Regions from separate parts of the Pantoea sp. PvP021 genome, predicted to be linked through region 1. Evidence: predicted binding sites of a transcription regulator. Region 1 holds the regulator's gene; each other region holds the start of a gene.
What was found. Region 1 encodes LexA, which represses DNA repair genes until DNA is damaged. Its sites were predicted from a motif close to TNCTGTATGTACATACAGNA; they were not measured.
Positions count from the first base shown of each region.

Region 2: a site for LexA is predicted at 1,707-1,726, ahead of dinB (DNA polymerase IV). Genes of this name have one in related genera too.
Region 3: a site for LexA is predicted at 1,729-1,748, ahead of ACVKSX_RS11565 (YebG family protein). Genes of this name have one in related genera too.

Region 1 is NZ_JBSRXX010000007.1:182,970-186,249, reverse strand. Features, by position in the region: gene plsB (glycerol-3-phosphate 1-O-acyltransferase PlsB) at 1-821, opposite strand, end outside; gene ACVKSX_RS17980 (diacylglycerol kinase) at 950-1,318, shown strand; gene lexA (transcriptional repressor LexA) at 1,424-2,038, shown strand; gene dinF (MATE family efflux transporter DinF) at 2,139-3,280, shown strand, end outside.
Region 2 is NZ_JBSRXX010000001.1:1,897,075-1,900,354, forward strand. Features, by position in the region: gene ACVKSX_RS08900 (sugar ABC transporter substrate-binding protein) at 1-603, shown strand, start outside; gene dinB (DNA polymerase IV) at 640-1,695, opposite strand; gene dpaA (peptidoglycan meso-diaminopimelic acid protein amidase) at 1,940-2,683, shown strand; gene ACVKSX_RS08915 (class II glutamine amidotransferase) at 2,654-3,280, opposite strand, start outside.
Region 3 is NZ_JBSRXX010000002.1:503,151-506,430, reverse strand. Features, by position in the region: gene licT (BglG family transcription antiterminator LicT) at 1-753, opposite strand, end outside; gene ACVKSX_RS11565 (YebG family protein) at 1,369-1,713, opposite strand; gene ACVKSX_RS11560 (SIR2 family protein) at 1,872-2,666, opposite strand; gene ACVKSX_RS11555 (non-canonical purine NTP pyrophosphatase) at 2,663-3,223, opposite strand.

The DNA of each region.
Region 1 (3,280 bases):
CAGCCCATCACGCGGTCAGTTACGCGGATGGCTTCATAGGAGAAGTTTGCCGCAATCTCCTCCATCATCTCGACGGCATTCTGCTGCGCTTTCTCATGGGAGATTTTTTTGCTGCGAGCTTCATCTTCTACTGCTTTTTCAATCGCTTTGGATTGCAGCAGACGAGTAAACAGATCCTGACGCGCCGGCAAGCGCGGGCCAATCGCCGCCAGCCGCTGGCGGGCAAAATGAATGCGCGCCACACGAGCCAGCTTCTGGGCGATCGACTGATCCGTACCGTGTTCAGTTGCCATGCGGCGCAGCGACACTGTCGGCGAGAAGCGGACAAAACTGTCGCGCCCGTGCCAGATCACCGCAAAAAACTTCTGCACCCCGTTCAGCACCCGCAGGTGTGGCGTTGCTTCGCCCTGGACTTCACGTCCTGGTGCGCGGCCAAACATCACCGTGACCGGCAGCATCTGAATATCCAGCTTAGGGTTATTGCGATGCAGGTCCAGGTAATCGTGAAAAATTTTCACGGATTCAACGCTGGGCACAAAATAGGGGAAGACGCGAGGGCCATTGTGGATAAAGACATGGCGCGGCAGCAGAGAACCATCAATCTCCAGCGGAGTGAGCGGGTCGGGCAGATGATGCCGCAGACACTGTGCGCGTAAAGTCAGTAAGTCGGCCTTCGAATCGTAAGGCAAAACATACATAATAGGTCGGGTCGGATCCAGACCATGTTCAGACACGGGATCGGCCGGAATGGCCTTACTTTTTACCAAAAACGACAGTGGTAAATTAAGCAGTTTGTAATAGAGTTTACGCCAACCTGACATAGACAACATGAAGCCTCTTGTTAGCAAAGCGCCGCAAGCATACCAGAAAGCGCAGCGAAGATCTGTGGTGGTGCCAATTGCACGCAGCCCAGACATTGACGTCAATCCGATGAAAGGGTTCCCACATCATGGCAAATAATGCCACCGGACTTATCAGAATAGTAAAAGCTGCAGGTTACTCATGGCAGGGACTGCGTGCCGCCTGGCAACATGAAGCGGCGTTTCGGCAGGAAGCGCTGGCTGCGCTGGCTGCTATTGTTATCGCGTGCTGGCTGGATGTCGATGTGGTCTCCCGCATCCTCATGATTGGGGCGGTGGTGCTGGTGGTCATTGTTGAAATCCTCAATAGCGCCATTGAAGCAGTGGTCGACCGCATCGGTCAGGAGCATCATCCGCTGGCGGGCCGGGCAAAAGACATGGGCTCGGCGGCGGTGTTGATCAGCATCTTACTGGCACTCTTCGTCTGGATCGCGCTGCTCTGGACACATTTGCGATAAGCCTTCCATAACGCGTCTGAGGGCGCGTTTTCCCTGACAATCGGTTTCCATTTCACCAATACCTGTATATACTCACAGCGACTGTATAAACAACCAGGGGGCGGGATGAAAGCATTAACCAGCAGGCAGCAGCAGGTCTATGACCTGATTCGCGACCATATTTCTTCAACGGGCATGCCGCCTACGCGTGCCGAAATCGCCGCGCAGCTGGGCTTCCGTTCGCCGAACGCGGCAGAAGAGCATCTGAAAGCGCTGGCGCGCAAAGGCGTCATCGAGATCGTTTCCGGTGCATCGCGCGGCATTCGACTGTTAATGGAAGAAGAAGCCTCAGAAGGGCTACCGCTGATTGGCCGGGTTGCTGCCGGTGAGCCGATCATGGCGCAGGAACATATCGAAACCCACTACAAGGTCGATCCGGGCCTGTTTAAGCCGTCTGCTGACTTCCTGCTGCGCGTCAGCGGAATGTCGATGAAAGATATCGGGATTATGGATGGCGACCTGCTCGCGGTGCATAAAACCCAGGATGTGCGTAACGGCCAGGTTGTGGTTGCCCGCATTGATGATGAAGTCACCGTTAAGCGCTGGAAAAAGCAGGGTGCTATCGTGCATCTGCTGCCGGAAAACAGCGATTTTGACCCGATTGTCGTCGATACCCGTGCGCAGTCACTGACCATAGAAGGTCTGGCTGTTGGCGTGGTGCGCAACGGCGAGTGGCTCTGATTCTTCTGCCAGCGTGCATTCGCCTTCTCTGATGCTATTCTGTCTGCCCTAATTTTGTCGCTGCCTCTTTTGCGCAGCGACACTGAGCACGGAACGGCGAATGCGCTTTATTACGGCAACCGATAAAAATCTCTGGCGGCTTGCGCTGCCGATGATCCTTTCAAATATCACCGTTCCCTTACTGGGAGTGGTCGATACTGCAGTAATTGGTCATCTCGACAGCCCTGTCTATCTTGGCGGGGTTGCGGTCGGGACTACAGTGACCAGCTTCCTCTTTATGCTGCTGCTTTTCCTTCGAATGAGTACCACTGGCCTTACGGCGCAGGCATTTGGCGCTGGCGATAAAATGGCGCTGGCACGCGCGCTGACTCAGCCGCTGATCATTGCGCTGCTGGCGGGCGTACTGTTCATCGCTTTGCGTTATCCGATTATTCAGCTGTCGACCCATCTGGTTGGCGGCAATCCCGATGTACTCGAACAGGCGGCACTGTTTATTCAGATTCGCTGGCTCAGTGCGCCTGCCACGCTGGCAAACCTGGTCATTCTGGGCTGGCTGCTGGGCGTGCAGTATGCACGCGCGCCGGTGATCCTGCTGGTGGTGGGCAACCTGGTTAACATCGTGCTCGATCTCTGGCTGGTGATGGGGCTGCACTGGGGTGTCGCGGGGGCGGCAACCGCCACGGCGCTGGCGGAATACATTACGCTGGTTGTCGGCAGCATCATGGTCTGGCGGGTGTTAAAACTGCGCGGAATTACGCTTAGCCTGTTGAAGCAGAGTTGGCGCGGTGACAGCGGCCGGCTGCTGCGACTGAACCGGGACATCATGCTGCGCTCTCTGATGCTGCAGCTCTGCTTCGCCTCGCTGACCGTACTGGGTGCCCGGCTGGGTCCGGATGTGGTGGCGGTTAACGCAGTATTACTGATGTTCATCACTTTTACGGCTTACGCGCTGGATGGCTTTGCCTATGCGGTTGAAGCTTTTGCGGGTGAGGCGCATGGTGCAAAAGATGGCAGCAAGCTCCTGCGCGTCTGGCACTCTGCCTGTCGGCAGGCGGTGGTGGTGGCGCTATTCTTCTCGCTAATCTATGCCATTTTTGGCCCGCAGATCGTTACCCTGCTGACCTCTCTTCAGTCACTCCAGCAGACAGCGGACCGCTATCTGGTCTGGCAGATGATAATGCCGCTGATCGGCGTCTGGTGTTATCTGCTGGATGGCATGTTCATCGGAGCGACGCGCGGGCG
Region 2 (3,280 bases), on a different contig from region 1:
GATTTCAACGGCAAGGCGAACATCGTCAAGCTATGGGTTGCCGGTTTCCCGCCGATGGAACGCCGTCAGGTGGTGTATGAAAAACTGCTGAAAGAGAATCCGGGCATTCATCAGCTTGAGTCGATTGGTGCGGTTTCAACTGACGTTCAGGGCGACACCGCCAATAAAATTGGCGCGATTCTGGCGAAATACCCGAAAGGCAAAATCGACGCCATCTGGGGTGCCTGGGACGCCTTCAGCCAGGGCGCTTACAAAGCGCTGCAGGAGAATGGCCGTACCGAGATCAAGCTCTACAGCATTGATGTTTCGAACCAGGATTTGCAGCTGATGCGCGAGAAAAACAGCCCGTGGGTGCAGACGGTAGCGGTGGATCCTAAAACTATTGGCGCGGTGAATATGCGTCTGGTGGCGAAGAAAATTGCCGGTGAAGAGACGCCAGCGACTTATCAGTTTAAAGCGGCATCGATCTCTCAGCAGCAGCTTAACAGCCAGCCTGGCGCGGTGAACGTCGCGTCACTGAACAAGATCATTCCGGGCTGGGGCAGCAATGAGGATTTCGTTGCCCCGTGGTTTGCGACCCTGGCGGCGAAATATAAGAAGTAATCGGATGTCAGCCTTGCCGGTCGGTGAGGCTGACGGTTACAGACCCAGCAGCAGCTGACGCTCCAGCTGGGGATCCACCATAGTCACATGTAATCCCACCAGCCGCACGCCGCGCCCGGCACGACGCTCATCCCAGGTTTTACGGGCGATGGCAATCATGTCCTCTTTATTCAGCACCGGCCAGATATGCTCCTGGGTCGTCTGCTGAAAATCACTGAACTTCAGTTTGACGCCCTGTCGCGCCACCTGCTTGTCAGGTCGGATCTGCGTCAGCCGGCGTTCCAGTTCGGCGTAGAGAAAATCGATAATTTCCAGGCAGGCATCCCAGTCGCTGATATCTTCCGCCAGCGTCCGTTCAACCCCCAGCGATTTACGCTCGCGCTCAACGATCACGCTGCGGTCATCAATGCCATTGCTGCGCTCCCACAGCACCCGGCCAAACTTGCCAAAGCGCTTTAACAGCAGCGCTAAGTCTGCCTTCTGCACGTCGCCACAGGTTACCAGCCCCATCTCTTCCAGCTTTTTGGCCGAGACCTTGCCGACGCCAGGGATCTTCGCCAGCGGCAGGGTCAGCAGAAAACCGGACATCTCCGGCGGGGTAATCACGAACTGCCCGTCCGGCTTATTGAGGTCAGAGGCGATCTTCGCCAGAAATTTAATCGGGGCGATGCCCGCTGAGGCGGTAAGCCCGGTTTCACGGTAGATGGTGGCACGGATCGCCTGCGCCATCAGCGTGGCAGAGCCGTGACAGTGGGGGCTGTCGGTGACATCCAGGTAAGCTTCATCAAGGGAGAGCGGTTCAATCAGCGGCGTATAACGGGTAAAGATGTCGCGGATCTGCGCGGAGGCTTCTTTATAGGCGTCAAAGCGTCCTGGCAGCAGACGCAGATGCGGGCATAACTTGAGGGCCATGCCGGTTGGCATCGCGCTGCGCACGCCAAATTTGCGCGCCGGATAGTTGGCGGTGCTGATCACGCCGCGACGCTCGCGGCTGCCACCAATGGCTATCGGGATGTCGCGCAGCTGGGGATTATCACGCATCTCCACCGCGGCATAGAAGCAGTCCATATCGACATGAATGATTTTACGCATACCCCCTCCGGCACTGGATAAGTATACAGTTGGCAGGGGTAACTGCAATATTTGTCGCGCTGACGATTAAAGTTTACAAATTTCTGGCCGAATATCTTTCAGTAAATCGCGAATTTGGCTGACGCCGTCTTGCTAAAAAAACAGACAATGTTTAATGTTGCGCTGCGGTAGCGGACAGTTCCGATAATGCAAACAGAGACGCACATTTTGCGTCATGTTCTCTTCACCTCAAGGTACACACAGCATGGGCAAAATCGCACTCCTGTTTGCGATGATTTTACTGCCAGCCCTCAGCATGGCAATGACACCCGAACCCGTCTCAACGGCACCGGTCAGCAAAGAATTAAAGAAGCAGTTACTTGGCACCCCGGTCTATATCCAGATCTTCAAGGAAGAACGCACGCTCGAACTCTACGGCAAAATCGGTAACGAATACCGCCTGCTGGACACCTACCGCATCTGTAACTTTTCTGGCGGCCTTGGCCCGAAACGCCGTGAAGGCGATTTCAAAAGCCCGGAAGGTTTTTACAACGTGAAGCTGAATCAGCTGAAGCCGGATAGCCGGTTTTATCGCGCGATCAACATCGGCTTTCCGAATCAGTACGATCGTAATCAGGGCTACAGCGGCAATTACCTGATGATTCATGGCGACTGTAAGTCGATTGGCTGCTATGCCATGACTAACGCCTATATGGATGAGATTTTTACCTATGTGAATGCCGCACTGCGTAACGGCCAGCAGGATATCAGCATCAGCATCTATCCATTCCGCATGACCGACAGCAATATGCAGCGTCACCGCTACTCCACCTATGCCAGTTTCTGGCAGCAGCTGCAGCCGGGATACGCTTACTTTGCTAAATATCATCAGCCGCCGATGGTTAATGTCGCCAGCGGTAAATATGTGATGAACAGCAGCCCGGCACCGGTTTTAGCCAGTCCCGAAGCCGCTTCACGTTCATTCCTGGCGCTCTCCAAGGCAGAATAACGCCCATTCACCTGGCACGATCCGCTGCCAGGTTTCATTGGCCGTCAGTGGCTGCGTAGCAATCACCGTCACCACGTCATGCGGCGTGGTGTGCTGCTGAAAATCGACCTCCACATCCTGATCCAGTAACTGCGCCCGGCCAAAGGGTGCGCGACGGGTGATCCAGTAAAGATTGGTGGAGCAAAAGGCCATCAGATAACGGCCGTCTGACAGCAGCATGTTAAACACGCCCTTCTGCCGCAACGTGCCGGCAAGCTCCCCGATAAAACGAAATACAGCAGGCCAGTTGCCGGGTGTACGCGGATAGCGCGTCGCCAGCTGATGCAGGATCCAGCAGAACGCCTTCTCACTGTCCGTTTCGCCCACCGGCCGGAATGTGCCAGTCTCCAGCTGCCGATAGCCCCTGAGCTGCCCGTTGTGCGCATAGGTCCAGTTACGGCCCCACAACTCACGGGTAAACGGGTGGGTATTTTCCAGCGACACCTGCCCGCGATTCGCCTGGCGGATGTGCGCCACCACCGAATGCGATTTGATCGGATACTCCTGCACCAGACGCGCAATCGGCGAGTTAAAGCTCGGCAGCGGATCTTTAAACGT
Region 3 (3,280 bases), on a different contig from region 1:
TTGTTGCAGATGCTGCGCGATTTTCACCGCACATTTCCAGGCTTTGGGATAGTTATCTTTTACTGCTGTATGCAGCGATACATCGTCATCGTCCACCACGGTACGCGTCAGCATCCGCTGAGCAAAAAACTTAAGATGAGTGACAAAACGCTGGTAACTCAGCGACGATTCGATGTACTCCAGCTGCAGTTGATACTTCACCAGTTGCAGAATCTCCTGCATAACCCTGGTGACATGCATCACTTCCGGCATTTCATTATTGAGCTGCGCCGTCACCAGATGTAGCGCGATAAATCCGGCTTCATCCTCCGCCAGTTCGACATTCAGACGACGGGAAATGATAGCCCTGGCCTCCTGACCCAGTTCGAACTCTTTGGGGTAGAGGCGTTTGATATCCCACAGCAACACATTTTTAATTGCCAGACCTTTTTTCTGCCTTTCGATGGCAAAGTAGCAGTGGTCGGTCAACGTGATATACAAGCTCTCCTGCAATGTCCCCAGACGTTGTGTTGCCAGATCAATAATGCGGTCGCAGGTGGTCATCACTTCAGGAGGGATCTGGTGTAACAACTCCTCCAGCCGACGTACCAGCAGATCACTTTGCAGCGCAAATACCTTCTCAATGTGCGCAGCGTTGAGACTGTCACCGATGCGCTTCTGGAAAGCCAGTCCACGCCCCATCACGACCTGTTCGCGTCCCTGCTCATCCTGAACCATCACCACGTTGTTATTAAGAATTTTGGCGATTTTCATCGGAACCCCAGAAACAAAAAAACCTGACATCCGACAGAGGCCAGAAGTCAGGTTTTGCCTGCCTAAGCAGTAACAATCCAGTTCGGGAACTCTATCAGTTTTAGTCGTGACCTCAATCTGTCAGGGCAAAAAGCGTGACAGCGATCGAAATCCTCTTATTAACTTAAAAAGTGACTACCGTGTTGAGTTCAGTCACCCAGGCATCCTGCATGTGGCGATACCCGCCGGACGAGACCAGTATTAAAGCCGGGGGTGCGGTTCCGGGCAGCAAAAGGGGTATGACGCTCAGTGGAATGAAAACTCACGTTATGGGAGGAAGATAGTCATGCGAGGAAGGTCGTCTGAAAAATCGACTAATGGACTGCAGTGTTCATTAACTGCCATTTAGCGATTAAAAACACACCGCTTTGAACGCTTTTGTCACTGATCACAATGTTTTGATTTATCGGACGAAAAGCCCTTAATGTGTGAAATCGTTCTGTTGAGCGTCAGAGCCCGTTATGCAGGGTAAAAGAGTGGAAGGAAGACTATCTGTAAAGGATTTAGCAGGAGAACAGCTCAAACCGCTATTCAGAAACAGCAACGCCGGAAGGTTCGCTTCCGGCGCTGTTGAGATTACGCGGCTTTAACGGCGCGTACTTTCTTTGCAGCAGGCTCTTCCTGCGGCTCATCCGCGCTATAGTCTGAGACAGCTTCTGGCTGAGAGACGGGTGCTGCTGCCGTTTCTGGCAGTTTGCTGGTGCGCAGAATATGCTGAACGGCATCTTTCTGCTCTGCAATCAGCAGGCCCAGCGTTTCTGCCTGAGATTCATCCAGTGCAGGTTGATGCTGTAACAGCCAGTCGGTGAAGGCTTCGGCCATATCGAGCATTTTGTCGTAGGCATCGGCCTCTTTCTTATTGGCAAACGTCATCTTCTCTTCACCCTTTCTGACTACTACAAATTTTGTTTCAACAGCCATCTTCTCGCCCTCAGGTACTGTGTATGCATACAGTATATCATGCCGATCCTGCTTTGCCAGCAGAGAATAGAGTTTATCGGTTGTGCACGGGCTAACCTTAACCTGGCACAGGCTTTTTTCATTTTTCCTGACACATTCTCCGCCGCGAGGGCCGGCGGCTACACCAGCAGCTCTTCAAGAAACATCGCCAATGCCTTACGGGGATCGTCCTCTTCCGAGACGATCACCTCAATCCCCCACTGCCCCAGCACCTCTTTGGCCACCGGGTTGTTCCGGTTAGTGAACAGGTACGATTTTGGCCGGGCGGTTGCCAGCCCGGTGCGGCCCCACATCTTGGTCAGACGGTAAAACAGCAGGCGAATATTGAAATCACTGATGCTGTAGCCGACAAACAGTACTGAGTTGCCCATCACATCGTGAGTCAGTTTGATGTCGAGCGGCGAATCAAAATAGAGGCGTTCAAAATAGCTGCTCTCATCGAGCACGATTGAGGTGTCATCATCAAAATCACCGTGCAGCTTGATGATGTGACGCTTATCTTCAGTGAGAGAAACCAGGTCCGCGGCGTTTGCCACTTTATAATAGGGTACGCCGTGCGCTTCATGCGCCGCTTCCAGCCAGCGATCGTAATTGGTGGTGTAGATACGCGAAAAGTTACCCTGGGTAATCATGGTATGAATTTCAGAAGAGCGGACATCAATATCGGGGCGATGCCATTCGCGATCCATCCAGCTGCGCAGCGGGCCAAGCGAACCTTTTTTCTGTTTGTAATACTCCGCCAGCGACAGGTGCGTGCCATAGGTATTAAAGATTTTTGGATCGTAACCCAGCTCATTAGCAAGATGCGCAATCAGTTCATGCCACTCGGGCAGGCCAAAATTGCGCGAAATACCGGCACCGGCAAACAGAATCAGTTTGCCGGAATCATAGGCGCGTTTGAGTTCAGGTTTCATGCCATGCCCCGCGAGGTTTTTAAAAAGGTGGCGAAGCGATCCAGCGCGATGCGCCGCATCGAGATCTCATTCTTGAGTTCGCCCATTTCAGCAAACGTCTGCTCATAGCCTTCGGGAATAAAGACGCAGTCCCACTGAAAGCCACGCGTTCCGGCAGGTTTCGCGGCGATAGTGCCGCGCAGTTCACCCGAAAACTGGTACATTTTGCGGCCATCGCAGTAGCCCAGCACCGTTTTGGCCGTCACGGCCTGGCTGTCGAGCCCCTGCACCAGCGCGGTAAAGCGCTCAGCGTCCAGGCGGTTCCAGAAGATGCGGGTCAGACCGGCGGGCAGGCCATTGAGGCCATCCAGATAGAGGCCGGTATGCTCTACAAATAGCGGTCGCCCAATCAGCGAAAAGGCTTTGGTCAGTTTGTCGCGTACCAGGTCGAGTTCGTTTTCAGTCTGAATTTCTTCGATGCGACGGGCGATGGGCAGAACTTCGACCCCGACAGGTTCGAGTATTTTGCGCACCTCCGCCAGCTTTTGCTCATTGGCAGAAAGGAATCTGATTTTCATGGGGCTTCCAGGTCAATTACTCCGCCACGCAGTGAGGATTTTACGGAAACAGGCGGG